2 regions of the Paenibacillus sp. JNUCC31 genome follow, and region 1 is predicted to be linked to the other one. Evidence: riboswitches for the same ligand, from Rfam matches in the RefSeq annotation. Region 1 holds a riboswitch; the other holds the start of a gene.
The links. A riboswitch is a leader RNA that binds a small molecule or an ion and turns the genes downstream of it on or off. The one in region 1 is predicted to bind glycine.

Region 1 (16,152 bases):
GAGAAAGAGCAAGTAAAGGCAGCAACCAAGCCTGCCAAATCCAAAGATCATAAACCGAAAAAGAAGAACAAGAAGAAAAAAGGTTTCGTCTGGAATATAAGAAATAAATTACTGGTGTCTTTCCTGGCAGTTTTACTGTTGCCTAGTCTGACCATAGGGATCGTTACGCTGCTTATCGCGGATCATACGGTGGAAGACCAACTGATGGATAGTGCCAAACAAAGTGTGGACACAACGAATTCCATCATTGAGACACATGTGGATGCGAAGATTAATGATATCAATTATTTTGCCGGTGTGATCGAAAAGGCCGTGATCAAAGGGCAAAGTGACAGTCCTGAACTTGAGACGAAACTGAAACAGTATCTAGGACTGCATCCGGATGCTTTAAATATTTTTGTGGGGACCAAAGAGGGCGTGATGGTCCGTGGTAAGGAATCAACGGGTAGTGCACAAGGGTCCAGTTATGATCCCCGGGAACGGGAATGGTACAAGCTTGCAATGGAGAAACCGGGTACTGCAGTAGTTTCACCCGTGTCCAAGAATACGGATGGCATTGCGGTTGTATTTGTATCCAAAACGCTTGAAGATCAATCGGGTGTTGTAGGTTTATCCCTGAATCTGACTGAGCTGCGTGAGCAGGCGTCCATTAAGGTGGGCAAAGAAGGGTATGTCGTTATCCTTGATTCGGAAAAAAACTATGTCGTATCGCCAGTTGTGGAAGCTGGTACACCAGAACAGACGACAACACTTGATCCAATGTATGAGAGTAATGAAGGCGAGTTCGATTATATCTATAATGAAGATGCCAAAACGATGATTTATTCAACCAATGAAGCGACAGGCTGGAAAATAGGCGGCACGTTGTTAAAGAGTGAAGTATCCAATGCAAGCAAAGAGATCCGGATAGCAACCTTGATGGTTATCGTGGCGGCTACTTTTCTAACGTTGTTGTTCATTATCTGGTTTACACGTTCCATGTTGCGTCCAATCAAACGTCTGCAGGAATCCGCGAGAGCCGTGAGCAAAGGTGATCTGACTGTGAAAATGGAAACAGGACGCAAAGATGAAGTTGGCGATCTGGCGAAGTACTTTGAGCGAATGGTCGATAATTTGCGAATGATGATTCTGGGTGTACAGGAAACGACAGAGCAGGTATCTGCCTCCTCGCAAGAATTATCCGCCAGTGCAGATCAAACAACCAAAGCGATTGAACACTCTACAATGGCGATTCAGGAACTTGCCGAAGGTGCCGAGCAGCAAGTGAAGAGTGTAACGGATGGATCAGGAATGATGAGTCGTATGGCGGAAGATGTTCGCTTGATGTCCGAACGTGTGCAATCTATTACAGAGAACATGCGGCACACTTCGGGAGCGGCTTACTCAGGAAATGAGGCTGCAGGCCAGGCTGTGGAACAGATGAACAGCATTCAGGAAACAGTGGAAAATCTGGCGACCGTGGTTCAGTCCCTGAATGCCCGGTCCGTCGAGATTGGCAGTATGGTAGATGTAATCGCCACCATCTCAAAACAGACCAACCTGCTTGCCCTGAATGCTTCTATTGAAGCAGCAAGAGCAGGCGACGCTGGCCGCGGCTTCGCTGTTGTAGCGGGAGAGGTGCGCAAGCTTGCTGAAGAATCGGGGAGCTCGGCAGCGCAAATTGGTGAGCTGGTTCACAATATCCGTCAGGATATGGATGCTGCTCTGAACGCTATGAATGCAGCTCAGACTCGAGTGGAAGACGGACTTCAGGCCGTGAACACATCCGGGCAATCCTTTGCCCAGATTCGAGGGGCCGTGGAAGATGCTGTCCATACGCTGGATGACTTGTCCGAAACGACGAAGCAACTGGAGAATGGTGCTTCCCACGTTGCCCAAGCAATGAACGATATTTCCATCGTGACCCAGGAATCTGCTGCGAATACGGAATCCGTCTCGGCATCTTCGCAGGAACAGCTGGCATCGGTGGAAGAGATTGCTTCGTCTTCGGCACATCTGAACAGCATGGCAGAGCAATTGCAAGGGTTGCTGGGGATGTTCAAGATGGTGGAGGACACACCGAAGGATGGGGACAAGTCCTAACCATAATTAGAAGGAAATAAAGATAGACATTTCTCCTGTAGCCATGTATAAATAGAGCGTCTGGTTTATCCGCAGGAATTGCGGTGTAATCATGATCTGGCAGGATTTTCAACTCCTGCTCGAATCATGAGGGGAATATAGCGGCGCAGGAGGCTTTATGACGTATATAGCAATTCTGATTTTTGTACTGACCATCACACTGGTCATCTGGCAGCCACGTGGATTGGGAATCGGCTGGTCCGCCATGGGTGGGGCTGTGCTGGCATTAATATGTGGTGTAGTCAGTCTGAACGATGCATCTGATGTGGCATCCATTGTATGGAATGCAACGCTGGCCTTTGTCGGCATTATTATGATTTCATTAATACTCGATGAGACAGGTTTCTTTGAATGGGCGGCTCTTCATATGGCAAGATTGGCGGGAGGGAATGGACGCAGACTGTTTATCTATTCCATTTTGCTGGGGGCGGCGGTGTCCGCTCTCTTCGCCAATGATGGTGCAGCGCTTATCCTGACTCCGATTGTGCTGGCGATGGTACGTGCATTAAAGTTCGATGAGCGCATGGTGCTCGCCTTTGTTATGGCTAGTGGATTTATCGCAGATACAACCTCGTTGCCGCTGGTGGTCAGCAATCTGGTAAACATCGTATCTGCCGATTATTTCGGTATCACCTTTGTGGAATATGCGGTGCGGATGATCGTGCCTAATCTATTTTCGATCGTGGCGAGTACAGGCATGCTATTCTTGTTTTATCGCAAAAGCATCCCGCTTCGCTATGATATCTCCGCAGCACGTGATCCAAGGGAAGCTATTCGTGACCCTCGGATGTTCCGCATCTCCTGGTTCATGCTGTTGCTGCTATTGGTTGCCTATGCATCCAGCGAGTTCTTGCCGATTCCGGTATCGGTTATCGTTGGTGCAGTGGCTCTTTTGTTCGCCATATTAGCGAGAAAGAGCGAAGCCGTTGACATGAAACGCGTGATCAAGGAAGCTCCATGGTCGATTGTGGTGTTCTCGGTGGGCATGTATATCGTTGTATACGGACTACGTAATGCCGGGTTAACCGATTACCTAAGCCGCTGGCTTGATGCCATCGCGGATCACGGTCTGCTGGCTGCTTCAATAGGGATGGGCATGATTGCAGCGATATTGTCTTCCGTAATGAACAATCTGCCCACTGTGTTAATTAACGCATTGGCGATCCAGGGTGCACACACCGAAGGCATTGTGCGTGAGGCACTGATTTATGCCAATGTGATTGGTTCCGATTTGGGTCCCAAGATGACCCCGATCGGCTCACTTGCCACATTGCTGTGGCTGCATGTGCTGTCCCGCAAGGGTGTGAAGATTACATGGGGATATTATTTCAAGGCAGGCATCATTTTAACCATTCCTACATTATTAATCACATTGGCCGGATTGGCGGTATGGTTATGGATTTTGGGTTAGTACAATCGTATCTTACATTTTCAACTAGCACAGACCGTTAAGTGTCTGGAGTAGGTAGTGTTTGTAGGGATCGCGCTTATGGTCATGGATGTAGTGGTACTATATACACAAACCAACCTTTTTAGAAGGTTGGTTTTTTTGTGTTCTGTTTTCCTTCCCAAAAGATTCCTTAATAGAACGAATACACGATCACTTCCTAACTATTAGGAAAGAGTATAGGCTTGGTGGATATAAAGCGCTTGCATTACTATGAGTGTAAGGAGGAAGCCAAAATGAGAAAACGTTACATTAAGCTATTAGAGCATTTAAAACAATCTGAGCATGATTTTGTGAGTGGAAGCGAATTAGCTAATCTATTTGATGTAACGACTAGAACGATTCGCAATGACATCAAAGAAATGAATGAAAATTATTTAGATAAAGCAATGATCATTGGCAATACTCGCAAAGGATACAAGTTAGTCGGGGATTTATCCAGCCTGCATAAAAATGAAGATGATGACGAAGAAAGAGCATTTCATATTATCAAAGCACTGTTATCGCAGACTGATTTTATTACGTATGAAGACCTTGCTAGAACGCTTTATTTTTCGACTCAAACCATCCGTAAAGACGTGCAAAAATTAGTACAAACGATTCAAGCAGAAAAGCAGAACATCGAGATTGAAGCGATTATTTTCCAAGGCATCCGGCTTAAAGGAAGCGAAGTCGAGAAACGGATTTTGCTCAAAAAACTAGTCACTACCGATTGTCTCAAACACATGCCGATAGATGAAGCACTGCAATACTATTTTGGCGATTGGTTCGATGGACCTTCTATTCATTTTATCTACGCTTGTATTGAAGAAGAGGTTGCCAAGTATAATTTACTGCTAAGTTTTCAAGAGTTATTCTCGATCTGTGTGAATGTGTTGATTAGTCTTAAACGTGTAAGTCTTGCACAAAAAATAACTGAACAAGATATGAGATTGGATCATACAAGTTTTGAAGAGTTAAAATTGGCCCAATCTATTCTGATCCGACTAGCCCAAGAAATAGATGTCTCTTTTGATGAATATGAGTATCAGTATTTGGGCTACCTGCTTATCGCATTGCAGATCTTGCCTAAAAAAAATCAAGAAATCGGACATAACTACGTGAATGAAATGGAACAAAAAATTAAATCAGTGATCCAAAAAGTAGGAGAGCAATACGGATTTATCAGCCTCAAAAATGAAGAGTTACTTGATCGATTATTAGCGCATATCATCAAATCATTATATCCGTTAAAGTATTATTTCCCTGTCGAAAATCCTTTTATTGCTCAAATAAAATCAGAATACACCAATGCTTATAATGTCGCGGTTGTGTTGGCCAAAGAATTGCAATTTTGCCTAAATATCAAAATACCTGAAAATGAAATCGGTTACTTGACGCTGCACATCATGGGCATTATTGAGAATTCTCAAGATAGCAGAACACGTATTGCGATAATTTATGGCAAAAATCTATTAGTCGGCAAGTTGTTGGAGCGTAAGATTAATCTCTATTTTCCGAATATTAAAATCGATAGTCTACTAGCTAATCATGAAATACATCTTCTTCCCGAAGGAATCGAAACGATTATTGCAACGAGCGAGATTGCGGGGCAGCAGCAGTTAAATGTACAAAATATCATTCTAGTTAGTGAAATGATTACAAGTGAGGATATGAAAAATATTTCCATTCAGTTGAATCGTGGACTACTCAAATATTATTTATCACCAGAGGATGTTTTTTTCTTAAATGAAGACAATCCAATCGATTTGTTGAAAACCCTTACAGAACTAGGCGATATTCAACATTTATATACCAGTATTCTGGAACGAGAAAAAATGTCCAGTACAAATATCGGTAATTTAGTTGCTATGCCCCATCCATTTGATTGTGGAGATAACAAAAAATTACGAGTGCTGGTCGCAATCAATAAGCAAAAAATACTGTGGGGCAATCAGATGGCCCAGATTATTTTCCTGTTTATTCCGCCGAAAAATCAAAAGGTGAATAACACCAAATTCTTCGAAGAAATTTACGATGTGTTCAAGCAGACCAATATGACAGAAAAACTACTCCATATCACCAATTACGATGAATTTTTGGAAGTTTGGTCTTCCAAATAAACCTAGGAGGAATTCAAATGTTAATCAATATGAAAGATTTACTTAAAGTAGCGTATGAAAATAAGTTTGCAGTCGGATCATTTAATGTAGCTAATAGCGAGTTCGTCAAAGTGGTCATTACAGCCGCAGAGGAGCAGAATTCGCCTGCAATCATGCAGATTCACCCGAATGAAATCGATCTAGTCACTGATGGCTTTATAGCTTATGTGCGAGAAGCGGCATCTAAGTCTAAAGTCCCGTTTGTTATTCATCTGGATCATGGAGCGACGATCAAAGATATTACGCGTTCGATTCGTAATGGTTATACGTCAGTCATGATGGATGCATCTCATTTACCTTTTGAGGAAAATATTGCGGCAACCAAAGAAGCGGTTGAACTGGCTCATCTGGTCGATGTATCTGTAGAAGGTGAACTAGGTACGATCGGGAGTAATGAAGGCAGTTCAGAAGGTGGAGCCGACGAGATTTTGTATACGAATCCAGACGAAGCGGCGATTTTTGTAGAACAAACAGGTATCGATACACTTGCTGTTGCCGTAGGCACTTCACATGGTATTTATCCTCAATCCAAAGATCATTCGATCAAAATCGATCGGTTGAAACAAATTCATGAAAAGGTAAAAATTCCGTTAGTGCTACATGGTGGATCAGATAATCCTGATGAAGAGATTAGAGAAGCAGTGAAGCATGGGATAGCGAAGATCAATTTATCAACCGATATGAAGCGAGCATTCTACAACCAATTAAGAGCGACACTCGATGCGAATCCAAATGCATATGAACCGGATCAACTGATGCCCGAGGCGACCAAAGCGGCAACAGAACTGGTGAAGAAGAAAATGGATCTGTTCGGTTCTACAGGTAAAGCATCCCTTTATAAACTGGGAGAAATTTAAGAGGAGAGATCCATCATGAAGATTTCTAATGTCTTAAAACCAGAAAATATCATATTAGATGTCACCGCTACGACCAAAGCCGAATTAATAGATGAATTGTCGCAAAAGTTAAACGATAACGGCTATTTAAGCGACATCGAGCAATTTAAAAAGGATATCTGGGCACGTGAAGAACAGGTTCCTACAGAAGTGGGGTTCGGAATAGCCATTCCGCATGCCAAGTCTACTGGAGTACAGTCCCCTGCGATTATTATGGGCAGATCATTACGCGGTATTGAATATAGTATCGAATCATGTAATTTATTTTTTATGATTGCAGTCGATCAAAACTCTTCATCAGAGCATTTGCAGACATTATCCAAAATTTCGACCTTTTTGATGGATGAGCTATTTAGAGCGAAGCTTATCCTTGCTCGAGATCAAGAAGAGGTTGTCCGCTTATTTGAACATGCAGAAGAGCAAGATGCGCAGGCGCTTCATCGTCCTAAAAAGTATGCTGGCAAAAAAGTGGTTGGAGTTACAGGCTGTCCTACAGGAATCGCTCATACGTTTATGGCAGCGGAAGCATTGAAAAATGCGGCCGAGGGACTCGGTGTACACATTAAAGTGCAAACCAATGGATCAACAGGTGTTGGAAATCCATTGACTCCTGAAGATATTGCTGAAGCTGATGGTATTATTGTAGCAGCAGATGTCAAAGTAGATATGGATGTTTTTGGAGATCGTCCAGTGATCAAAACATCTGTCAAAAATGGAGTTCATCATGCACAAGAGTTAATTGAAGATGCGATTGCTGGAAAAGGTGTCGTTTTGAATCAAGGCAACAGTAATCTTAAAGAAGCAAAAGAAAAAACACGCTTAAAGCAGCCTAAAATATACAGCCATATTATGAATGGTGTATCATTTATGATTCCTTTTGTAGTCGCAGGTGGTATATTGATTGCGCTTTCGTTTATGTTTGGTATTCATGCGGCTGATCCAACTAGCCCGGACTATAATGCTTTCGCCGCTTTTTTAAGTACAGCAGGGGGTAGTGCTGCTTTTGCATTGATGGTTCCTGTATTAGCAGGGTATATTGCGTATAGTATTGCTGACCGTCCAGGTTTAGCACCTGGTATGATTGGTGGGATGCTGGCAACTATTGGAGGTTCAGGATTTTTGGGAGGTATGCTAGCTGGATTTATCGCCGGTTATACGATCCTAGCTCTGAAAAAATTAGTCAAAGGCATCCCCGACTCACTGCAAAGCCTGTCGCCTGTGCTGATCTTGCCATTAGTAGGTTCATTTATAACCGCCTTGATTATGTACTTTGTCATCAACAGTCCGATGGCTTGGATCAATGAGTCGTTACAAGGTTGGCTAAATGGCTTAACAGGATCGAATGCTATTTTATTAGGAGCACTTCTGGCAGGAATGATGGCATCTGATATGGGAGGGCCGATTAACAAAACAGCGTCTGCATTTGGACTGGCGATGTTTGCCAACCAGATCTTTGAACCTTCTGCTGCTCTGATGGTTGGAGGCATGGTTCCACCACTGGGCATTGCATTAGCCACAACATTATTCAAAAATAAATTCTCAACTGAAGAACGTAATGCAGGCAAAGCAGCCTATATTATGGGCGCCTCGTTTATCACAGAAGCTGCGATTCCGTTTGCCGCTAATGATCCATTGCGGGTTATTCCATCCAATATTGTAGGTGCAGCGATTGGTGGAGGAATGTGCATGGCTCTAGGTATTTCATTACAAGCTCCTCACGGTGGGATCTTTGTTATTCCCATTGCGGCAAGTAATCCATTACTGTATATTGTCTGTATTTTAGTAGGTTCCATCGTTACAGCTTGTATGATTGGATTGTTAAAGAAACCTATATATCAACCACAGAGTAATACAAGCGAGCCATCAGAAAAGAAAGCCGTAACCACTATGAAATCTGCATAACTTCTCTAACCAGCTGGTGCCATGCACTGGCTGTGAGGCAGTTTTTTGTTTGTTCTATATATCAGATTGATTCAATATCTACATTAAGTATTTGCACAAAGCCAGCCTTTTATAGGGCTGGCCTTTTTTTGCTTTCTTCCAGGCTGAGGACTGAAATGCCTGGATGCTACCAAACAACAACGAAGTAGTGGAGGAGACGGAATCGATTCTGAAGAAGCGAAGCGTTCGCCTTTGTTTCTGAATTTTACCATTTGGAATATTAGATCAAAAAAAATTTGGAAACAACAGCGATCGGAAGAACGATCCGGAACCGGAACGGTCGCTCGAAAGTTGATTTAACCCAAATATTTCAATCCGCAGCCCACATTTTTAACATTGCGTTTACAAAACAATGATTTTGAGATGACATAACAAAACTACAATGAGTAAAGAGTTGATGGTGATCAAACAAATTCACAAAACGCCATCACTAATTTGGGGGAGGAAAACAAAACATGTTTAAAAAGTTGCCGTTTATTTTGATGACCTTAACGTTCGTACTGGTGCTCGCAGCATGCGGATCGAAAAATGACGCAGGTACTGATGGTGCCGCAAGCAATGGTGCAGGCGAAACCGCTACTGAACTCAGCGGGAACATCCTGGCTGTTGGTTCAACAGCACTGCAACCTCTGGTAGAGCAAGCTGGACAAAAATTTATGGCAGTTGATGAATATAAGAACGTAACGGTACAAGTTCAAGGCGGCGGTAGTGGTACGGGTCTGACACAAGTATCCGACGGACAAGCTACAATCGGTAACTCTGACGTATTTGCAGAAGAGAAAATCGACGATGCAGCAAAAGTGAGCGAACTGAAAGATCACCAAGTGGCTGTAGTAGCAATCGCTCCTGTAAGCAACAAAGATGCAGGTGTACAAGACTTGACGAAGCAACAACTGATCGACATTTTCTCCGGTAAAATTACGAACTGGAAAGATGTTGGCGGTAAGGATCAAGCGATCGTTATCGTAAACCGTCCTAGCAGCTCCGGTACTCGTGCAACATTTGAGAACTTTGCACTGGGCACAAAAGTAGAAGATATCCAAGGTTCGATTCAGGAAGATTCCTCCGGTACAGTTAAGAAGCTGGTAGCTGAAACTCCGGGAGCTATTGGTTATCTGGCTCTGTCCTACCTGGATGACAGCCTGCAAGTGTTGAAATACGAAGGTGTAGAAGCGACGGTTGAGAACGTAGAAGCAGGAACTTATCCAGTATGGGCTTACGAGCACATGTACACCAAGGGTGACCCTGACGCAGCAACAAAAGCATTCCTCGATTACATCCTGAGTGATGAAATTCAGCAAAAAGACGTGACTGAGCTTGGTTACATCCCGGTATCCGGCATGAAAGTAAAACGTGATGCAGCAGGCACTGTGACGAAATAATCTTTGAACTTGCGCATACAGCGAGAGAGGCGGACCCAGGTCCTGCCTCTTTGCGCGGTTTGCTCTGGATTTATCCCATATTTTGCATGAATTCTACTATAGAAGGATGGTTGTTATGGAACAGACCGAAGGGGGAACGGTAATGAACAACAAGTTGAAATCGCGCCGGCCCTTGAGAGAAAAGCATTACTGGGAAGAGTGGACGGGACGAATCTATACGTCGATTTGTGTCGTTTTCCTGATCGTTGTCATGTTTTCCATCGTTTATTTTGTAGCGTCCAAAGGGTTGTCGACCTTTTTCCAGGATGGCGTAAGTTTGAGTGAGTTTTTATCCGGTAAAACGTGGAATCCGGCGGGCGAACCCGCTGCCTATGGGGCGTTACCGTTCATTACAGGTTCATTCATAACAACATTTCTCGCAGCACTGATTGCAAGTCCGCTTAGCCTGTGTGCTGCGCTCTTTATGACGGAGATCGTACCAGGTAAAGGTAAAAAAATATTGCAGCCTGCGATTGAGCTTTTGTCAGGTATACCTTCCGTTGTGTACGGTTTTATCGGACTAAGTGTGATCGTGCCTTTGCTGCGCAGTATCTTTGGTGGAGCCGGCGTCGGGATTGCAGCCGGATGTCTGGTTCTGTCTGTTATGATTCTGCCTACCGTAACCAGTATTATGGCGGATGCATTGTCTGCCTTGCCTAAAGGTCTTCGTGAATCTTCCTACGCCTTGGGTGCGACTCGCTGGCAAACGATCTATCGGGTCATTATTCCGACCGTTCTGCCTGCCTTGCTGACAGGGATTGTACTGGGTATGGCTCGCGCATTTGGTGAAGCCCTTGCTGTACAGATGGTCATCGGGAATGCACCGCATGTACCGACATCCTTACTCGAATCGGCATCAACGTTAACAAGTGTAATTACCCTGAGTATGGGTAACACCACGATGGGTTCTGTTCATAACAATGCACTGTGGAGTATGGCGCTTGTCCTGCTGGTGATGACCTTTGTCTTCGTCATTCTGGTTCGCCTGCTTGAAAGGAGGAACCGGGTATGAAAATGAAGGCTAAAACGGTAGATAAAATTGCAACTTCGGTTATCGTTGTGCTGGCCCTGTTCATTGTTGTTCTTCTGCTCGGCTTGCTCGGCTTCATTCTGATACGGGGGATTGGTCAGATTAACTGGCACTTCCTGACCAGTGCACCACAGTTGCTCAAGGGCGGCGGCGGGATCGGCCCGCAGCTGTTTAACTCGATCTTCCTGCTTGTTCTGACCTTGATTATTACTATTCCGCTTGGATGGGGTGGCGGTATTTATATGGCTGAGTACGCTAAGCCGGGCCGGATTACAAGCTTTATTCGTCTGGTGGTCGAAGTGTTATCTTCCTTCCCGTCCATCGTTATTGGTTTGTTCGGACTTTTGCTGATCGTTAATACATTTGGTCTGGGCTTCTCCCTGTTATCGGGTGCCATGGCTCTTGCCATATTTAACCTTCCACTGATGGTGCGTACAACGGAGCAAGCGTTCCGAGCCGTACCGAAAGAGCAGAAGGAAGCGGGTCTTGCACTTGGATTGTCCAAATGGAAGATTATCACTTCCATTCTGTTGCCTGTGGCTTTGCCCAGCTTAATTACAGGTACGATTCTGGCATCGGGCCGGATCTTCGGTGAGGCAGCAGCCCTGATGTTCACGGCGGGTATGAGTAGTCCTCCGCTCGACTTCACGGATTGGAATCCAACGAGCCCAAGATCACCAATCAATCCACTGCGTCCGGCAGAGACACTGGCCGTGCACATCTGGAAAGTGAACAGTGAAGGCATTGGCCCGGATTCCAAAGAGATAGCAGCTGGCGCTTCAGCCGTGCTTGTACTTCTCGTCCTGGCGTTCAATCTGAGTGCACGCTGGATCGGTCGGGTGGTTTACCGCCGCATGACAGCTTCGAAATAAGGAGGAACCAACATGGCCATACCTTTCGGTACGGAACAGTTAAGCATATATTATGGGCATTTCCAGGCAGTGAAGCAGATTAGCCTGACGTTTCCCGAAGCGAGTGTGACGGCGCTCATCGGGCCTTCCGGCTGTGGGAAATCCACATTCCTGCGGTCGCTCAACCGGATGAACGACGAGATTGCCGGTTCCCGCACGGAGGGACATATCTGGATGGATGGCAATGATCTGAATGAACCCGGCACAGATGTAATCAAGCTGCGCCAGAAGATTGGCATGGTGTGGCAGAAGCCTAACCCTTTCCACAAGTCCATCTACAACAATATCGCGTTTGGCCCCCGCTACCGCGGTATCAAGAGTAAGAAGGCACTGGATGAGATTGTGGAAAAAAGCTTGCGCCGCGCTGCGCTCTGGGATGAGGTCAAGGACAGACTGAATGAGTCAGCCCTGGCCCTCTCGGGCGGACAGCAGCAGCGGCTCTGCATCGCCCGCGCATTGTCAGTTGAGCCGCAAATTTTGCTGCTCGACGAACCGGCATCTGCGCTTGACCCGGTATCCACGGGCAAGGTTGAGGAACTGATCTCGGAGCTCAAGAAAGAGCTGCGGATCGTGATTGTTACCCATAACATGCAGCAGGCGGCACGCATCTCGGATTATACGGCCTATTTTTACCTGGGAAACATGATTGAGCATGGGGATACGGAGCATATTTTTACCAACCCGGACAACCGTCTGACGCAGGAATATATTATGGGACGTTTCGGTTAACTGTTATATTGGGATAGAGTATGAGATAGATTTATAGAGATAGAAGGAAGCGTAACTCCCGGGCGAGATCGTTTGGGGGTTATGCTTTTTTGTATGATCCTTCATATGGAATAGTTTTCCATAATAAAAACAATCATGCTACGATATTCGCACGTACCACTCTAATTTGATACAAAGAAGGCGATGAATACCCGAACCGTTCTGTGGATCGTAACATAAATAGTACTAACCACAGATATGGCTCATCGAAAATAAAACAATCATAATGTATGCGCTTTCGGGATGAAACGCATTAACACATTCATGTGATGAAAGTTTACAATTTGTTGATTTTTCCTGTGTGTAAAATGGAAAAAAGTAAAGATTAACAAAGAAATCGTTAAGTTTGTTGACACTGATCTTCCGGTCGATTAATCTTAATGAGAAAGTAGTCAAAACTTCAATTATCGTTCTGGTACAAGATCAGAATGGTTCCATACAAGCGAATGATAGCGAGCGGGAGAGACCTGGGCAGGCTGAGTTATGGCTGGCATTCAGGCACCGAAGGAGCAAGCTGCTGCGCACCCGGCGCAGCAGTTAATCTCTCAGGTAAATGTACCATCGTTGGACGCAACTCTGGAGAGTGCGCGAACTGCGCCACCCAAGGGGTATATGATCAAGCGGCAAGGGTTTGCAAGGTGCGTCACCTGTGAAATACAGGGAAGGCATCTAACGTGCTTCTTATCATGAAACTCTCAGGTATCGAGGACAGAGAGAGGGCTCATAGCCTTCTTCTGTCCTTTTTTGATGTCATCATTCAGTAATAAAGGAACATTATGGGCGTAGGTCTGGATGAAAATGACGATTATAAATGGAGGGTTTGCGATGCGTTTTAAAGACGTTTTTTCAATTATTGGCCCGTCGATGACAGGGCCATCAAGTTCACATACGGCTGGAGCGGCACGATTGGGACGAATTGCCCGTCAGTGGCTGGGATGCACGCCAGAACGGGCCCGGCTTACTCTGTACGGCTCGTTTGCCGATACGTATCAGGGGCACGGCACGGATCTCGCGTTGATCGGTGGTCTGCTTGATTATGTCACCGACGATCCGCGTATCCCGGATGCAGAGCAATATGCTGAGGAAGCGGGCATGGAGGTTGAGTTTTTCACAAGCGGTCTGCCAGCTCCCCATCCGAATACGGTCAAGATTGAATTGTGGCATGGGGAGCGCAAATGTTCTTTAATCGGTGCATCCATTGGTGGTGGCAGTGTATCGGTTCATGCCTTGAATGATTTCCGGGTACAGATCAGCGGAGAGTTTCCGACGCTTGTTCTGCGTCATTCAGACAAAGCTGGGGTTCTCGCTTCGGTAACGTCCACAATCAGCTCGTCAGGTGTGAACATCGGGTATATGCAAGTTGATCGGAAAGCCAGGGATGGTGAAGCCTTGACTGCGATGGAGATGGATGGTGTGCCAAATCCCGAGATGTTGAATCGTCTGCGATCGCTGGACCATGTACTTGAAATTCGCGTCATCGATTTGAAGAGAGGAGTGGAGCCGGATGCGGTTTAAACATCTACATGAACTGAATACCATCTGTACAGCGGAGTCCAAAACCATTGCCGAACTGATGATCGAAGAGCAGGTTCAGGAAACCAATACTCCAAGAGCGGGTGTTGTGCAGCAGATGTCGGATTACTATCAGGTGATGAAGGAAGCTGTACACAAAGGACTGACAGAAGATACGACATCACGAAGCGGCTTGACTGGCGGAGACGGCAAAAAAATGGCCGAGTACATTCGCCAAGGTGAGACTTGCTCTGGAGATGCTTCTGCATTAGCTATGGCGTATGCCCTGTGTGTATCTGAAGTGAATGCCTCCATGGGCCGGATCGTAGCGACACCGACAGCGGGCTCCTGCGGCATTATTCCAGGTGTGTTTATCAGTTCCCAGGAGCGGTTTGGCTGGAGTGACGAGCATTTGGTAAACGGTCTGTTCTGTGCTGGTGCGATTGGATATGTTATTGCCAACAACTCGTTTATTTCCGGTGCGGAAGGCGGCTGTCAGGCGGAAGTAGGTTCAGCAATCGGCATGGCTGCGGGTGCCATGGTTGAACTACGAGGAGGTACACCAGAGCAGGTTGTCCATGCGGTAGGTCTCGCGTTAAAAAATACACTGGGCCTCATCTGCGATCCGGTTGCGGGCCTCGTGGAGATCCCGTGCATCGTCCGTAACGGACTCGGTGCGGTAACCGCGCTGGCTGCGGCCGATATGGCACTAGCCGGGGTGCGCAGTGCCATTCCGTCAGACGAAGTTATAGATGTCATGCTTGAAGTGGGCAGTGCGATGCCAAGCAGGCACCGTGAAACGGCTCAAGGCGGGCTCGCTCAAACGCCAACAGGACGGAAAATGATGGAAAAGCTGGCCAAACCGAAGGCGAAGCGTGCAGAACCTGAGTCTGAGTCTGAGTCTCCTGGTGAAAATGAACCAGAAGCTAAGGCATAATCTCCTTAAACGCGTCAGAATGAGTTTCGCAACAAAAATCCTGATGTTAAACTGTGACTGTTCCAATGATCGATCCTTAACGCCAAATAAGCGCTCAACAGATCCGTTACAGGTCTCTGTAGCGCTTATTTATCGTATTACACGGGATTCGAACTTAGCACAGCGTATCCATATGCGGGCAGCTCGACCGCCAGAATACCCTCTTCCTTCGCTGTACGATAATTCTCTCCAAATAATTCCTTCCATTCCCTGTTACCCGCTTCCAGCTCGACGATAGCCGTTTCTTCCGAGCGATTGAACAAGATCAGAATGCGTTCCTCGTCACTTTGCCGTTCCAGGACCAGCTGGCTTCCTTCGGCACGGGCCTGCAGGAATCGAACGCGGCCTTCTGCGCGCAGGGCAGGATGAGCATGGCGAAGTGCAATGAGCTGCTGATAAAAGGTGAACAACTCGCGGTCCTGCTTCGCTTCGTCCCACTCCATGCATTTCCGGCATCCCGGATCAGCGCCGCCATCCAGCCCAATCTCGTCCCCGTAATAGATACACGGTGTGCCCAGGTAAGTGAACTGGAACAGCGCTGCCAACTTCATCTTGCGCTGGTCACCTTCACATAGCGTGAGCAGCCTCGGTGTATCGTGGCTGTCCAGCAGGTTGAAGGCCACTTCGCTCGCCTGCAGCGGATAACGTGACAATTGTCGGCCGATAGAGTCCGCGAACGTCTCGGCATTCATTTTATTTCTCACAAAGAAACCATTCACGGCATCGGTAAACGGATAGTTCATGGAGGCATCGAACTGGTCACCTTGCAGCCAGGCTGAGGATTCATTCCATATCTCCCCGAGAATGTACGCATCCGGATTTGCAGCTTTCACCACTCGGCGGAAGTCACGCCAGAATGCATCATCCACCTCATCCGCGACATCCAGTCGCCAGCCGTCCATACCCACTTCCTTAATCCAATACTCGGCAACCTTGAGCAGATAGTCCTTCACCTCGGGATTTTCCGTGTTCAGCTTCGGCATGTGAG
Region 2 (16,152 bases), 2.2 Mb from region 1:
ATACTGGCTAAGTGCTGCTTCAATCCCTTTTTGCTGGATCGTAGTCTGAAGTTCCACCGCTTCCGGGTCTTCGGGAATATCAAACTTGCAGGCAGCTGCCATTCCCATCGCCAGATGCGTTGTCTCCGTTCCATACTCGTAAGCCTGGAGAGCCGGACGAACCAGGCGGTCATTCGGGGACAATTTCCGCAGCGGTGAACGTCCTACACGAGTTACCTCATCCGTCAGATGCGGGTTAACGAAGCGCTCCAATATTTTGGCAATGTACAGCTGGTGATCATCCGCATTGAATCCAAAACGCTTCACCAAAACTGCCCCGGTTTCCTGCAAGGCCCCATATACAATAGATTTGACTTTTTCATCGGCAATAGCCTTCTGAATTGTATCAAACCCGTTCTCATATCCAATATAGGCGGCAATACAGTGTCCAGTATTTACGGTAAACAGCTTCCGTTCGATATAAGGCTCCAGATCATCAACATACATTACACCCTCAACCGGTTTGAACGCAGGAGCCATTTGTGAACGGTCAACGACCCATTCATAGAAAGGCTCTACCTGTACATGCAACGGATCTTCATGATGCTGAATCGGTACAATCCGGTCTACGGCTGAATCTGGAAAGTATACGTACTGATCAGCAAGTTTGCGGATATGCTCATCCAGCAAGCCATATACATGTTCTTTCAACTGAGTGCTGGCTCCGATTGCATTTTCACAGGCAATAATGTGAAGAGGCTCGAAGACATCCCCCGTCCCCAGTCTGGCCGTAAGACCTTTGGCTATACCGGGAGCAATATGTTTCAGTATGCCTACACCCACTGCGGTTGTGATCAGTTCAGCTTCTGCAACATTTTGAGCAACGGTATCCAGATTGGTTCCATCGATTGCGCTCACACCAGTGACGTTCTCCAGATCCTTGGCCTCGTTAGCCAGTTCAACGGTGTACTCTCCGCGCTGCTGTAAAGCCGTAACCAGCTCCTGATTAACGTCCGAGAATACTACCTTGTATCCTGCACGGGACAGGATCAAACCGATGAAGCCACGTCCAATGTTACCTGCTCCAAAGTGAAGGGCCTTCATAGTTCCATTTCACTTTCCAAAATGGTGATGACTTCTTCGGCAGTTTTGGCCTGACGCAGTGCTTCCATATTCTCTTCCTCCGCACAGATCACTGCAATGCTGGTCAAAATCTCCATATGTTCCCCGCCCTGAGCGGCGATACCGATCACCATATATGCTTTTTCTTCCCCAAAATCAACACCCTGCGGGAACTGGATCACCGATATACCTGTGGACAGGATAAAGGATTTGGATTCCTTCGTGCCGTGTGGAATTGCAAGTCCATTTCCGACATACGTGGAGACAATTTCTTCACGCTCCAGCATTTTGTCAATGTATTCAGCGGTGATATGACCTGCGTCTTTCAAAATCTGACCTGCCATGCGAATCGCTTCATATTTGTCCTGAGCCGTTGCATTCATGATGACTTTATCTTTCGTTAACACACTCATGTTTGTATACCTCCAATTTCGATTTTGCTGCGGTAAAATCCCGCAAGCTCTCGGGATAAATAATGAATAAGATCATCCCGGTTCCCTTTTTCAAGTAATGCAATCATTTCTTCCTGTAACAGCAGCGCACTGATCTCACTTAGTACCTCCAAGCTTTCCTTGGACAACTCTCTGGGCCCAAGCATCAAGAGCACGTGACTGACACCTGCCGGGTCTTCGGGGGTACGCAGAAGCGGCTCTGACAACTGGAAGAGCGTGATCGAAGGCCTGTAAATGCCATCACTGCGTGTATGGAACAGCGCGAGCGAAGTCCCCGGAATTTTCTGGCTTCCAACTGCTTCACGCTCCTCCAGCAGCCTGGCAATCTCTTCTGGGTTATTCAACACACCGGATTGATGCAACACGTTGCACATGGCGTTGGCCGTTTCATAAAATCCAATCTCCTGATTATCCAGCGGGAACACCTGAAATTTACCAATAATCTGCACGATTTCAATCAGTGTAGCCTCCAGTCCAACCGGATCGGCGATACGGCCTGTTGTCCTTGAAACCGCTTCAGGTGGGGGACTATGTTCCCGCTGAAGCGTCGTTGTCCTGATGAAATGCCTTAAGCGTTCACTCTCTTCTGCTGTCAGCAGTGGGCTTACCTTGTAGTATTGATGTTTATCCATTGGCAGATCGACTGTAGAGAGAACCAGATCATATTCCGCCTTCGGTATACGAGCTGCTTCATACCATGACACGCTGTCCACAATTCGAATTTCGGGAATTTCCTTGGACAGACGGCTCGATAACATCCGTGAAGATCCGATCCCGCTGGTACAGACGACGACAGCCCTGACTTCACGCTTTAGTACCCGCAGCCGTTCAATGGAAGCACCGAAGTGCATCACCAGAAATCCAATCTCCTCATCTGGCACATCCGTATTGGGCCAAGCCAGTTGGACCGCTTCTTTCACATCCTCAAACAATGATTCATAATCCTTGCGGATTTGCTGAAGCAATGGATTACGGATGTGCTGACGTCCCTCCATGCGTTCCAGCACCGGCTCCATATGGGCAATCAGACCTTCACGGAGCAGACGATCCTCATGGAACAAATAATGGGTCTTCTCCTGCATCCGATCTGTGAGGGAACGAACCATATCGAGTAAGACCAAATCGTCTATAGGCAGCAGACGCGAGGAATGAATTGATTGCTCAATTTCAATCAGCAACCTGTGAAAATAGGCCTGTTCCTCTTTGGCAAACTCAAGTCCAAGCTGGGCAGACAGAACACCGCACAAGCGGGAAGCCAAGTATTCCGGTACCTTCTTCTCGCCATCCAGCAGATATCCGCCGTTCTTATTGTCCTGATGAAGACTCCGCCCAATGCCAAAGCCTTTGCGGATACGAACAACCGCTACGGACAATTGAATCAACAGCTTCATGTATTGCCGCTCCGGGATATTTTCTAACCAATCGATATCCGGTTGCCACAACGCATTTTCTATTGTAAGTACATCCTTATGCCCTATCATTCCCAGAAGTTTGCTGTTTACCTTGGAGACTCCCTGCTCCACATGTCTTCCGAACAGATCGGATTCATCCAAGTATTCAAGAGCGAGCGCAGATATAGCCATGCGATGTGCTATTTCGCTTCCATTGATCTTGACCCCATATCCGCGCCTGCGAACCAGCTTCAATCCCGCCTGGAGAATACGTGGTTCAAGGTCATCCAGATCATTGCTTGCCGTAGACACAGTAACCTTCAGATCTGAGGCCAGTGCTAGCAACTTCACAGGCTCAGCTTCATCCAGCAGAATACAAAGCATGAAGAGTTTACGCTCTTCGGGCGTAAACTCCACATATTCGTTCAGCTCAAGTTGTTGTCGCAATACAGCCAGATCATCGGAACCGGGATCGATTCGGACCCCGGTTCCCGATTTTTTTTCCAATTTCATGCCAAGGGGCTCAAGCCACTGTTCAATCATCTGCAACTCCCGATGTACGGTACGGGTACTCACTTTGACCGCAACAGCTATTTCGCCAGCAGTTACCTCATGCGGGTGCTCCAGCAGGAACTCCACGATTTCACGCTGTCTCCTTGTAATATTGCTCATCAGGAGTCGGATTTGAGGCGCTCCACCAGTGCCTCATATTCAGGACTCTTCAGGAAGTTATCGATGGAAATATGCTCTGCATTTGGAGCCACCGTTTTGGCCCGCTCTGTCAATGTTTTCTGTGTGATGACAATGTCGGCATCTTGCGGAATTTCACTGATTGCCGTGTTGGTTACAGCGACATCCACACCGGCTGCCTTCATTTTCTTCCGCAGAATCGAAGCTCCCATGGCACTCGAACCCATACCTGCATCACAGGAGAATACAATTTTATTGATATCCGTTTTTACTGCCGAAGAAGCAATATCGGCTGCACGGTCAGCTTCCCGATTGTCTTTATCAACGGTGAGGTTACCCGTTTTGCCCTGGTTTTTCATATCCTTCATACGGTTAGAAGCACTATCCAGATCTTCGTCGTCCTTCTGTTTACCTGTTTTGAGCAGTACGGATGCCACAAGGAAGGAGATAATCGCAGCTACAGCTACCCCTGCCAGCATGCCAAGATATCCACCCTTAGGTGTTAACAACGAGTAGGCAATAATACTTCCCGGTGACGGTGCTGAAACCAAACCAGCTCCTGTCAGCATGAAGGTCAATGTACCTGCTACACCACCAGCCATCGCAGCCAGAATCAGTATCGGTCTCATCAGAATGTAAGGAAAATAAATCTCGTGAATCCCGCCAAAGAAATGGATAATTACAGCACCTGGAGCAGAAGATTTAGCTGACCCCCGACCAAAGAAGCAGTAGGCCAGCAAAATGCCGAGTCCAGGTCCTGGATTGGATTCAAGCATGAATAAAACGGATTGACCCAGTTCTCTTGCTTGATCTGTACCAATCGGTGTCAAAATCCCATGGTTGATGGCATTGTTCAGGAATAATACTTTTCCTGGCTCAATGATCAGATTGACCAGCGGGAGAAGACCGGCATTCATCAAGGTTTCTACCCCGGCCGATAACACCTTGCTAATTGCTTCAACGAAAGGACCGATGCCTTTAAGGGCCAGAAGGGCCAAAATCCCACCAATAATACCAGCGGAGAAGTTGTTAACCAGCATCTCAAATCCGGATTTGATTTTGCCCTCGACAGCCTTGTCAAATTTCTTAATGACCCAGGCTCCCAATGGTCCGGCAATCATGGCACCAAGAAACATCGGAATGTCACTGCCCACAATCACCCCGATGGTCATAATCGCACCGACTACACCACCACGTTGGCCGTGTACCATGGTACCGCCTGTGTAACCGATCAACAAAGGCAGCAAATATTTGATCATTGGATCAACCAGCAATGCAAAATCTGCGTTAGGGAACCATCCTTTTGGAATGAACAATGCCGTAATCAGACCCCAGGCGATAAATGCACCCATGTTCGGCATAACCATACCGCTCAGGAAACGTCCAAACTTCTGAACGCCGACCCGTATTCCTCCGCTTTTTTCGGATTTTGCGTCCACTGAACTCATATCGAAAACCTCCTCAACATATTAAACCTTCATTCTACTGAATTTTTGACAATGATGATGATCCAGACGAACAAGGTATAAATCTGAAATAAATCTTCATTTCACAAACATATCGTAAATGAAAACGGTATCTTCCACAACGAAATGAAAACCTACTTCCGTCATGAACGTTGATGACAAGATTTAAATTTGAAGGTTTGTCCGATTGATTTATCCTTTTAGCTGAAATGAATCTGTCATATTCCCTTTCATGTATCATTCCCACGAATAACCCCATTTTAATGACGTGTAAAATGTAAATATATGCCACGCCCATGCTGCGCGAATAACGGAAAAAAGGCGCAACTGCTCATCCTGTTTCAGATGAAGCAATTGCGCCTAAACTATGGTCAAATCATCAGTATCACTAACTGCACATATTTCAATGGATTACTCTTTTCACGTTAAACGGGCGTTCGTATCAAGCTCTAGCTTAGCTCTTCACCCTGGAATCGTAAAATAATGTAAAATAATATTATTCCGTGTGTTTACGATATGCGTCCGCATTCATCAATGTGGACAGTGCTGCTGTCAGATCGCCCTCAACACGGATCTCAATCATCCAGCCTTCCTCATATGGAGAGTTATTAACTAGCTCCGGGGAATCCTGCAATGCGTCATTCACAGCCACAATGGTTCCACTTACAGGAGAAAACAAATCCGAAACGGTTTTGACGGATTCAATCGTTCCAATGCTGTCTTCTGCCTTTACATCCGATTCAAGGTCAGGCAATTCAACAAACACAATGTCACCCAGCTGATGCTGCGCGAACTCGGTAATGCCAATACGTACGGTATCCTCCCCTACGGTCTGCACCCATTCGTGCTCTTCACTGTACAGGAAATCACTTTTCAATTCGCTCATCGATATCCGCCTCGCTTTTCATTAATGAGTGCATGCGCTTCTTTGACCTTAACCTTTTTCCCAGAACATAGCGTATGATATTTCCCAATCAAATGTCAAGATACCTTACAAATTATTTGATTTTCTTTCTTATATGCCTGTAACTCAAATGAACACTCCCTACATATAATGGTGAATATTAGAAAAGTAAGCGCACTCTTTAAAAATATACGAACATTATAATTTAAATTAATAATATCATTCGGATTTTTTCTCAATTTCTATGATATCGTTCTTGACATCAATAGTCGATTCAGGCTTTAATGAGAGTAGTAAATGTGTTTATTGGTCTATGCAATGCCCGCGGATGAATGTAAAGGGAGAGATTACCCTTGACACCCGAATCAGGGTGTACATGCGGTAACGCCGAAGGAGTAAACCACCGACAAGCGGAGGTGAATCTCTCAGGCAAAAGGACTTTTACGGGACGCAACTCTGGAGAGCATCTATTCGCCCTGTGTGGGCGTTACGATCACCCAAGGGGAAACCTGCTGCATCATGCGGCGGGGTAACTCTCAGGTACCAAGGACAGAGCCTAAGAATACAGCGTGCTTCTGGCATGCCTATTCTTTGGCCTGTCCTTTTCCTTTTTCCCAAAAAAAACGAAAACAGGTTATAGAGCGGCACTGCCTATAGCGTCTTCACCTTACTTTTATAATAAAAGTTGATGCCAGATTCATTGCTCCACGGTTATACACTCGGCCGGTTGACGGCCCATAACGAGGTGATTGGATGTCCGATTTGCTTAGAACCCCACTCTTTCCACTCTATCAGCAATATGAAGGCGTACGATGCATTGATTTTGGCGGCTGGGAGCTCCCGGTACAATTCAGCGGAATTCAGAAAGAACATGAAGCGGTGCGAGAACGTGCCGGACTGTTTGATGTATCCCACATGGGTGAATTCACTGTCCAAGGGGAACACGCGGAAGCTTTTCTACAGCACATGACCACCAATGATGTAACAACACTCGTTACCGGTCAAGCCCAATACACGTTAATGTGTTATCCGGATGGCGGCGTGGTCGATGATCTGCTGATCTATAAACTGAAAGACCAGCATTATATGCTAGTGGTTAACGCCTCCAACATCGACAAGGACTGGGCATGGCTGCAGCAGCACATGATGCCAGGCGTAACAATGACCAATGATTCAAATCAGACGGCGCTCCTTGCTCTGCAAGGTCCGCTAGCAGTGGACATTCTCGGGACGGTGACAGATACCGATGTGTCTTCGATAGAGCCCTTCCGTTTTGTGTTGAATGCGGAGGTATGTGGGGTTACATTGCTGTTATCCCGCACCGGATATACCGGTGAAGACGGCTTTGAGCTCTATGTTCCTGCCGAACAGGCCGCTGCGGTCTGGAATGGATTGATGCAGGCGGGAGAAGGTCATGGACTTGTCCCGGCAGGACTGGGTGCCCGGGATACGCTGCGCTTTGAAGCCAAGCTTCCCCTGTATGGGCAGGAATTGTCTGCAACCATTTCGCCGCTGGAGGCTGGTGTGGGCATGTTTGTGAAGCTGAATGCCGAACCTTTTATCGGACATGAAGCCTTATTGCGACAAAAAAATGACGGGCCTGTCCGCAAGCTGGTCGGTATCGAAGTACTGGAGCGCGGCATTCCCCGCCCCCATTATCCGATTTACGCCGAAGGCGCACAGATTGGTGAAGTGACTACAGGCACCCAATCGCCTACGCTGAAACGCAATCTGGGGCTGGCCTTGATTGACAGCAAATATGCTGCACTGGGTACCCCACTGGAGATTGAGATTCGCGGCAAGAAATTGAAAGCCGAGGTTGTGAAGACCCCTTTTCATAAACGGACACGTGCACCAAAGACACCTACTCAAGGAGCTGATCAAGCATGAGCAAGCACCGCTACATTCCCATGACTGAGCAGGATCAGAGTGCCATGTTGGCAACCATCGGTGTGGAAACGATGGAGGATCTGTTCCATGACATTCCACAGGAGATTCGCTATCAGGGCGAACTGCCTGTTTCCTCCAAACTCGATGAATATGCACTGACACGTCATATGTCGAAGCAGGCGGGAGCGAATGCCAACTTCGAGACACACGCCAGCTTCCTGGGCGCAGGCATTTACGATCACCACGTGCCCTCTGTCATTAATCATGTCATTTCCCGTTCCGAGTTCTACACTGCCTATACGCCCTATCAACCCGAGATCAGCCAAGGAGAATTGCAGGCGATTTTCGAGTTTCAATCTTACATCTGTGAGTTAACAGGCATGGCTGTAGCCAATGCCAGCATGTACGATGGTGCAACTGCATTTGCGGAAGCAGGCAATCTGGCCGCAGCGGCAACCCGCCGCAAACAGCTGATTGTATCGCGTACCGTGCACCCCGAATCCCGTCAGGTATTGCAAGCTTATGCACACGGCCTCAATTTGGAGATTGTTGAGATCGGGTACCAAAATGGTGTAACAGACTGGGATGCCCTGCAAGCTGCCGTGTCCGATGACACCGCAGCCGTTATGATTCAGAGCCCGAACTTCTTCGGCGCCGTGGAAAATGTAAAACAGGCCGCAGACCTGGCGCATGCGCACAAGGGTCTGCTCGTGGTCAGTGCCAACCCGCTGTCGCTGGGTCTGCTGGAAGCCCCAGGCAAGCTGGGTGCTGACATCGTCGTTGGCGACGCGCAGCCTCTTGGCATCGCCGCTTCACTCGGCGGTCCAACATGCGGATATTTTGCCGTATCCCAGGCTCATATGCGCCGGATTCCTGGCCGAATTGTAGGCCAGACCACGGACCGCAACGGCAAGCGTGGCTTTGTACTCACGCTGCAAGCACGGGAACAGCATATTCGCCGTGAAAAGGCGACGTCCAACATCTGTTCCAACCAGGCTTTACTCGCGCTGAGCGCCTCTGTCTATATGTCCATTATGGGTAAACAAGGCATGATCGACGTCGCTGATTTGAATTTGCAAAAGAGTCATTATGCCCTTAACACGCTTACCGCAATTCCAGGGGTTTCTCTTACGTTTACTGCACCTACCTTCAATGAGTTTGTTGTCCAACTGCCTGAAGGAACGAATGTGGATGCCCTGCAACTGAAATTGCTCGATGCAGGTTACATTGGCGGCTATGAGCTTGGACGCGATTATCCAGAGCTCGCCGGACATATGCTCATCGCCGTTACTGAACGACGCAGCAAGGAAGAGATCGACGAATTCGCACGTGTAATGGAGGGATCGCTGTGACTCAAGAAACGACAACAAAGACAACGACGACAACTTCAGCAACAGGCCACTCGGAAACAGTAACCTCAGTCTCCACTTCGGGCCAAACTGAAACAGTTACGAACATCTCTGCCCAAGCTGCCTCTCCAGCACCGGAGCAATCATTGATCTTTGAACTCAGCAGTCTGGGTCGGGTCGCGTATTCCTTGCCAGAATGTGACGTTCCCCGGCAAGCTGTCGATTCGCTGATTCCCCGGGAAATGCTGCGGTCGGAAGCAGCAGCGTTGCCTGAGGTTTTTGAAGTGGACGTCATTCGTCACTACACTGCCCTCTCCCGTCGCAACTTCGGGGTAGATAACGGATTCTATCCACTTGGCTCTTGTACGATGAAATATAATCCGAAGATTAATGAGGATGTCGCCCGTTATAACGGATTCGCGAAAATCCATCCATATCAGCACGAATCCAGCATTCAGGGTGCACTTGAACTACTCTACACGTTGCAAAATGACCTTGCAGGCTTGACGGGCATGGATGCTGTTACGCTGCAACCTGCTGCTGGTGCACATGGCGAATGGACCGGGCTCATGATGATCCGTGCCTACCATGAAGGTCGTGGTGAACAGCGCACCAAAGTCATCGTACCGGATTCTTCTCATGGCACCAACCCGGCAAGTGCAACCGTAGCAGGTTTCGAAACGGTAACGATACCATCCCGCGCAGACGGTCTGGTAGATCTGGAGGCACTTCGCGCAGCTGTTGGTTCGGATACCGCAGCGCTGATGCTGACCAACCCGAACACACTCGGACTTTTTGAAAAAGACATTCAGGAGATTGCCTCCATCGTGCACCAGGCTGGTGGCTTGCTGTACTACGATGGAGCCAACTCCAACGCCATTATGGGTATTACCCGTCCTGGCGATATGGGCTTCGACGTAGTGCATCTGAACTTGCATAAAACGATGAGTACTCCGCACGGCGGAGGTGGACCTGGGGCCGGCCCGGTGGGCGTGAAGAGCCGCTTGATTCCGTTTTTGCCAAAACCGATGGTCATCAAAACGGATGAGGGTATGTATGCATTCGATCGCGAAGGGGATCAATCCATTGGCAGGGTCAAAGCGTATTACGGCAATTTCGGTATTCTGGTGCGTGCCTATGCCTACATTCGTACCTATGGACCAGAAGGCTTGCGCCGGGTATCGGAATGTGCGGTGCTCAACGCCAACTACATGATGGCACGTCTTGCTCCTTACTACGAGATTCCGTATCCAGGCGTGTGCAAACATGAATTCGTGATGTCTGGCCGGGGATTAAAACAGTATGGTGTACGCACACTGGACGTCGCCAAACGTTTGCTTGATTTTGGATATCACCCGCCAACCGTGTACTTCCCGCTGAACGTTGAGGAGTGCATCATGATCGAGCCGACGGAAACCGAGAGCAAAGAAACACTTGATGGGTTCATCGATACGATGATTCGCATTGCCAAGGAAGCAGAAGAGACCCCTGAACTGGTACTCAATGCCCCTTATGGCACACCGGTTACCCGTCTGGATGAAACTACAGCAGCCCGTAAGCCTGTTCTGAACTGCGCTTGCAGTTAATCAAATCATTGTTCTCACGAAAGCTCTTGCTGATAATTCCAATCAGCAAGAGCTTTTCGAGTTGACTCCTCTTTACTAATGTCACGGTTCCTGCTCATCTTCATCCTATTAGTGCCTGTCTCATGTTCAGGCAAGCTATGCTCCGATGTATACCAGCGTCCAGGTCTGGAAGCCCGGACTTTCGGATGCCTGCGACGGATAGCCTGTGACGGATAGTACCAAGCCAGAAAATGTTCTAACGAACCCAGGATGTCTTATTTGACCTCCGCAGGCGACTCTTTCAATTCTTAGAAACATCAGACACGTTATTTCTCTAAATACCCTCACAAAAATGCTAATAATGGCTGTAGATTCCGACATAGCGTGTATCAGGTTCTTTAGATATCTGCAGGTACTTCAAATCCCGGAATAAGATGTCACAGATTCCTTTGCACTAAGCACCTATTACTGAAAGCTTCCCCCCAGTGCTAATCTCTTAGCTTTTATCCCTTAGCTTTCCTCTCTTAGTTCTTTGCACTTTCGCTTATGAAGTACGCATCACTCTCCTACTGAAGAACGCAACCTCGTATTTCAGAATATAGCGCATTTGTTTACTTTAACCACGTTCAGTCGCCCTTCAGTTCTCAGACCGAGGTTTAAAGACAGTTTGATTACACACTAGAGTCCGAATCACATTGTCCTGTTTATCACAAAAAAAGCCGATATCCACAATGAATCGCGGATACCGGCAAAACCGCTGCACGACTGCAGCACTTTATCGGAAAAAGAAACCCTTAAAATCGGGTGGAAACCCCATAAAATTACATTACGCTTGAATGCTTTGAACCAATTCAACAACTTGTTCAGCCGTTTGCATATCCAGAGCTTTGGCAGCCAGTTCCTGCATATCCGCACGGGACAGCTTGGTGATCTGACTGCGAGCTGGCAGAATGGAGGTTGCGCTCATGCTGAACTCATCCAATCCAAGACCAAGCAGCAATGGAATTGCTGTTGCGTCTCCAGCCATCTCTCCGCACATGCCAGCCCACTTCCCTTCACGATGCGCTGCATCGATTACCATCTTAACCAAACGCAAAATGGCAGGGTTGTAAGGTTGGTACAGATAGGAGACACGCTCATTCATACGGTCAGCAGCCATGGTGTATTGAATCAGATCGTTCGTTCCGATACTGAAGAAATCAACTTCTTTGGCGAATTGATCCGCAAGAACTGCAGTCGAAGGAATTTCGACCATGATGCCCAGTTGGATGCTGTCTGATACCGCAATACCTTCAGCTACCAGTTTTTCCTTCTCTTCGAGCAGGACTGCCTTCGCTTCACGGAATTCGCCCAGTGTTGCGATCATTGGGAACATGACACGCAGGTTACCATGTACGCTTGCACGCAACAAGGCACGCAATTGTGTACGGAAAATATCCTGACGGTCCAGGCACAGACGAATTGCACGGAAGCCGAGGAATGGATTCATTTCTTTTGGCAGATCCAGATATGGAAGCTCTTTGTCTCCACCGATGTCGAGTGTACGAACGACAACAGGTTTGCCCTCCATTTTTTCCAGTACCGCTTTGTAAGCATTGTACTGAATGTCTTCGGAAGGGAGCTTGTCTCTGCCCATGTACAGGAATTCGGTACGGTACAGACCTACTGCCTCGCCGCCATTCTCCAGAACACCAGTTACATCATTCGGTGTACCGATGTTGGCTGCAAGTTCAACATGAACGTTGTCCACTGTTACGGTTGGTTCGTCACGCAGTTTTCTCCACTCGGCACGTTGTGCATCATACTGCTCCTGTTTGGAACGATACTCCGCAATGACCTCATCCGTTGGATTAACCAAAACATGACCATCCAGACCGTCAACGATAATCATATCGCCTTGTTTGGCTTGAGCCAGAATGTCCTTGGTACCCACAACAGCCGGGATTTCAAGAGAACGAGCCATGATTGCCGAGTGAGAAGTACGTCCACCAATGTTGGTAGCAAAACCTTTAACATATTGACGGTTCAATTGAGCTGTGTCGGAAGGCGTCAGATCCTCAGCAAGCACGATCACTTCTTCACTGATCTCAGCCGGACTCATGAAGTCGATACCAAGCAAGTGATTCAGCACACGTTTGGTAACGTCACGCATGTCAGCCGCACGTTCCTGCAGGTATGCACTCTTCATGTTCTCGAACATGGAGATAAATTGCGATGCGGTCTCGTTCAATGCGAATTCTGCATTAACCTTCTCATCAGCAATTTTCGCTTTAACCGGATCAATAAGTTCCGGGTCATTCAGAATGAGCAAATGCGAAGCAAAAATTTCAGCTTTTTTCTCGCCAAGCTCTTGTAAAGTACGCTCTTTGATCGCCTCCAGCTCAGCCTGGGACTTGCCCAGCGCTGAGTCGAGTTTTGCGATCTCTGCGTCAACGTCGTTGATTTGGCGTTTTTCTACAGAGTAGTCGGGATGCTCCAAGATAAACGCCTTGGCGATAGCAATACCCGCCGAAGCCGCGATCCCGGAGACATTAAGCATTAATTTCGCCCAGCCCTTCGTTAACCATAACATCAGTCAGCGCTTGAAGAGCTTCCGCTTCGCCTTCACCTTCAACGATGATGTTGATGGTATCGCCTTGTTCCAGACCGAGGGAAAGTACGCCCAGGATGGATTTCAATGTTACTTTTTTGCCGTTAGCTTCTGCAAAGGATTCTGCACCTTTAAATTTGTTTGCTGTATTAACCAGGGCTGTCGCCGGACGTGCGTGGATACCATCTTCGTCTGTAATTCTGAATGTTTGTTGCATTACAATCATCTCACTTTCAGTAATTTAGTTTAGGCATTGCATATATTAACACTTGCTTGCCATAAGGATAACACTTCTTATTTTATCTCAATAATTGGCTGATCGCCAACTTTGAGCACACCACTCTTCTTGAGGGTGACAGTTGATCCTTCTGGCAGGTTGGTGAAGATGACTGGTGAAATGATCGAAGGAGCGTTAGCTTTGACATACTCCAGATCGACTTCCATGATCGGTTGACCTGCCGATACCAGATCACCTTCCTGTACAAGCACGTTAAAGCCTTGACCTTTCAGCTTCACCGTGTTGACACCTATATGAACAAGCACTTCCTTGCCACCGTCGGACATAATACCTACGGCATGTTTGCTTGGAAATACGTTAAACACTTTACCATACACCGGCGATGTAATGGTACCATCATGTGGCAGAACAGCGAAACCGTCACCTGTCATTTTTTCAGCAAAAACCGGGTCAGGCACGTTTGTGATATCCATCAATTCACCATTTACTGGCATGACGATATCTTCGGCAATAATGCGCTCACCTTCTGCTCCCTGTGCCTTCTCCTCTTCAGGAGTTGGTGTGACATCAGCGGCTGGTGTCGGTGCCGGGGTTCGTCCTGCAATGATATCCTGCATCTGCGATTTGATTGTATCTGAACGTGTACCGAAGATGGCCTGTACATTATTACCCACTTCCAGTACGCCAGATGCACCCAATTGTTTTAAACGATCTTTATTAACATTGGATTTCTCATTCACTTCAATCCGCAAACGAGTAATACATGCATCCAGATGTTTGATATTCTCCTGTCCACCGAAGGCGGCAAGGATATTGTGTGGCAGCTCATCCGTTGATCCTGAACTTCCACCGGAAGATGTCTCAGGTGTAGCCTCTTCACGTCCTGGTGTTTTGAGGTTGAATTTGCGAATGATGAACCTGAAACCGAAGTAATAGATCACCGCAAGAATCAAACCTACGATAATAACATCCCACCAAGGTGTGCGATTCGGAATGATCCCGAAGATCAGGAAGTCAATGAATCCACCGGAGAACGTCATCCCGATTTTGACGCCAAGAATTTGCATCGTCATGAAAGACAAACCTGCAAAGATACAGTGTACTGCAAACAATACGGGTGCCACAAACAGGAACGAGAATTCAAGAGGTTCTGTAATCCCTGTAAGGAACGATGTCAGCGCAGCTGAACCCATGATCCCTGCAACATATTTTTTATGCTCCGGTCTTGCTTCATGGTACATCGCAAGTGCAGCAGCTGGCAAACCGAACATCATGAACGGGAATTTACCAACTTGGAACGTTCCCGCTGTAAGGTTCACACCATCACGCAGTTGATTGAAGAAGATTTGCTGGTCCCCACGTATGACGTCCCCAGCCTTGTTCACATATTCTCCGAACTCAAACCAGAATGGAGAGTAGAAAATATGATGAAGACCGAACGGAATCAATGACCGTTCCACGACTCCGAAAATGAATGCCGACAATGTCGGACTTGTATCTACCATGAAGTGAGATACGGCATTCAATCCATTTTGAATCGGAGGCCAGATAATCACCAGAAGCAACCCGATTAAGAGGGAAACGACTGAAGTGATGATCGGCACAAAACGTTTACCTGCGAAGAAACCCAGGTAAGAAGGCAACTCGATTTTGAAAAACCGATTGTAACATAGCGCGGCGGCAATACCTATGATAATACCTCCGAACACGCCTGTACTCAATGTAGGGATGCCCAGAATACTGGCATAACCCGGTACTTCACCAATCATAGCCGGTGTAACGCCAACGGCAGTACCCAATGTGACGTTCATAACCAGATAACCGATGATTGCCGCAAGACCTGCTACGCCTTCGCCTCCGGCTAAGCCGACGGCTACACCGACGGCAAACAGCAATGCCAGATTATCAAATACGATCTGACCCGCGTTCATCATGATCGTGGCAATTGAATTCACCCAAGGAGTGTCAAGTGCCGTTGCATATTGCAGAAAGTCCGGATTCACAAGCATGTTACCAATTCCGAGCAACAAACCTGCGGCTGGCAGAATCGCCACCGGCAACATAAGTGCCTTACCTACTCTTTGCAATACACCAAAAAGCTTTTTAAACATCGCTTCGTATTCACCCTTTCGTCTAAGATTATATGTCGTGATGCAAGCAAGGGGAAAAACAAAAAAGGCATGAATTAATAAAGTGAACTGTGCCAACCTTCGGGTATAGCATACCCTGTATAAGGTAAGAACAATCACACTCTAATAACTCATGCCTGATCGAATCAGTAACACGTCGCTTATGTTTATTCAGTTGCTTGATTACGGAACCATTGTAGCACCACTTCAAATTCAGTGCAAGCCTTTACACAAAAATTCTTAAATTGGAATTCCACCTGTGGAAATATTTCACTTGTTGTCTTCTTCTTTCCTTTGATTCAGACGCTGCAAATGAATCGTCAGATACCCCACTTCGGCAGGATATACCGGAAGATTCAGTCTCTTCTCCATTACTTTCGTCAGTTT

Region 2: linked by a shared signal. The riboswitch ahead of gcvT (glycine cleavage system aminomethyltransferase GcvT) and the one ahead of sdaAB (L-serine ammonia-lyase, iron-sulfur-dependent subunit beta) in region 1 are both predicted to bind glycine.

What each region holds. Positions count from the first base shown of each region.
Region 1 covers NZ_CP062165.1:3,919,752-3,935,903, forward strand. Annotated here, with positions in the region: gene JNUCC31_RS17045 (methyl-accepting chemotaxis protein) at 1-2,082, shown strand, start outside; gene JNUCC31_RS17050 (arsenic transporter) at 2,240-3,532, shown strand; gene JNUCC31_RS17055 (BglG family transcription antiterminator) at 3,805-5,670, shown strand; gene JNUCC31_RS17060 (ketose-bisphosphate aldolase) at 5,688-6,566, shown strand; gene JNUCC31_RS17065 (PTS fructose transporter subunit IIABC) at 6,582-8,507, shown strand; gene JNUCC31_RS17070 (phosphate ABC transporter substrate-binding protein) at 9,002-9,928, shown strand; gene pstC (phosphate ABC transporter permease subunit PstC) at 10,071-10,979, shown strand; gene pstA (phosphate ABC transporter permease PstA) at 10,982-11,869, shown strand; gene pstB (phosphate ABC transporter ATP-binding protein PstB) at 11,882-12,637, shown strand; glycine riboswitch at 13,124-13,246, shown strand; glycine riboswitch at 13,251-13,390, shown strand; gene sdaAB (L-serine ammonia-lyase, iron-sulfur-dependent subunit beta) at 13,502-14,191, shown strand; gene sdaAA (L-serine ammonia-lyase, iron-sulfur-dependent, subunit alpha) at 14,181-15,125, shown strand; gene JNUCC31_RS17100 (alpha-glycosidase) at 15,263-16,152, opposite strand, start outside.
Region 2 covers NZ_CP062165.1:1,717,302-1,733,453, forward strand. Annotated here, with positions in the region: gene JNUCC31_RS07275 (mannitol-1-phosphate 5-dehydrogenase) at 1-1,083, opposite strand, end outside; gene JNUCC31_RS07280 (PTS mannitol transporter subunit IIA) at 1,080-1,514, opposite strand; gene JNUCC31_RS07285 (BglG family transcription antiterminator) at 1,511-3,616, opposite strand; gene JNUCC31_RS07290 (PTS mannitol transporter subunit IIBC) at 3,616-5,082, opposite strand; gene gcvH (glycine cleavage system protein GcvH) at 5,597-5,986, opposite strand; glycine riboswitch at 6,333-6,455, shown strand; glycine riboswitch at 6,459-6,559, shown strand; gene gcvT (glycine cleavage system aminomethyltransferase GcvT) at 6,758-7,894, shown strand; gene gcvPA (aminomethyl-transferring glycine dehydrogenase subunit GcvPA) at 7,891-9,246, shown strand; gene gcvPB (aminomethyl-transferring glycine dehydrogenase subunit GcvPB) at 9,351-10,829, shown strand; gene ptsP (phosphoenolpyruvate--protein phosphotransferase) at 11,635-13,347, opposite strand; gene JNUCC31_RS07320 (HPr family phosphocarrier protein) at 13,340-13,615, opposite strand; gene ptsG (glucose-specific PTS transporter subunit IIBC) at 13,693-15,747, opposite strand; gene glcT (glucose PTS transporter transcription antiterminator GlcT) at 16,036-16,152, opposite strand, start outside.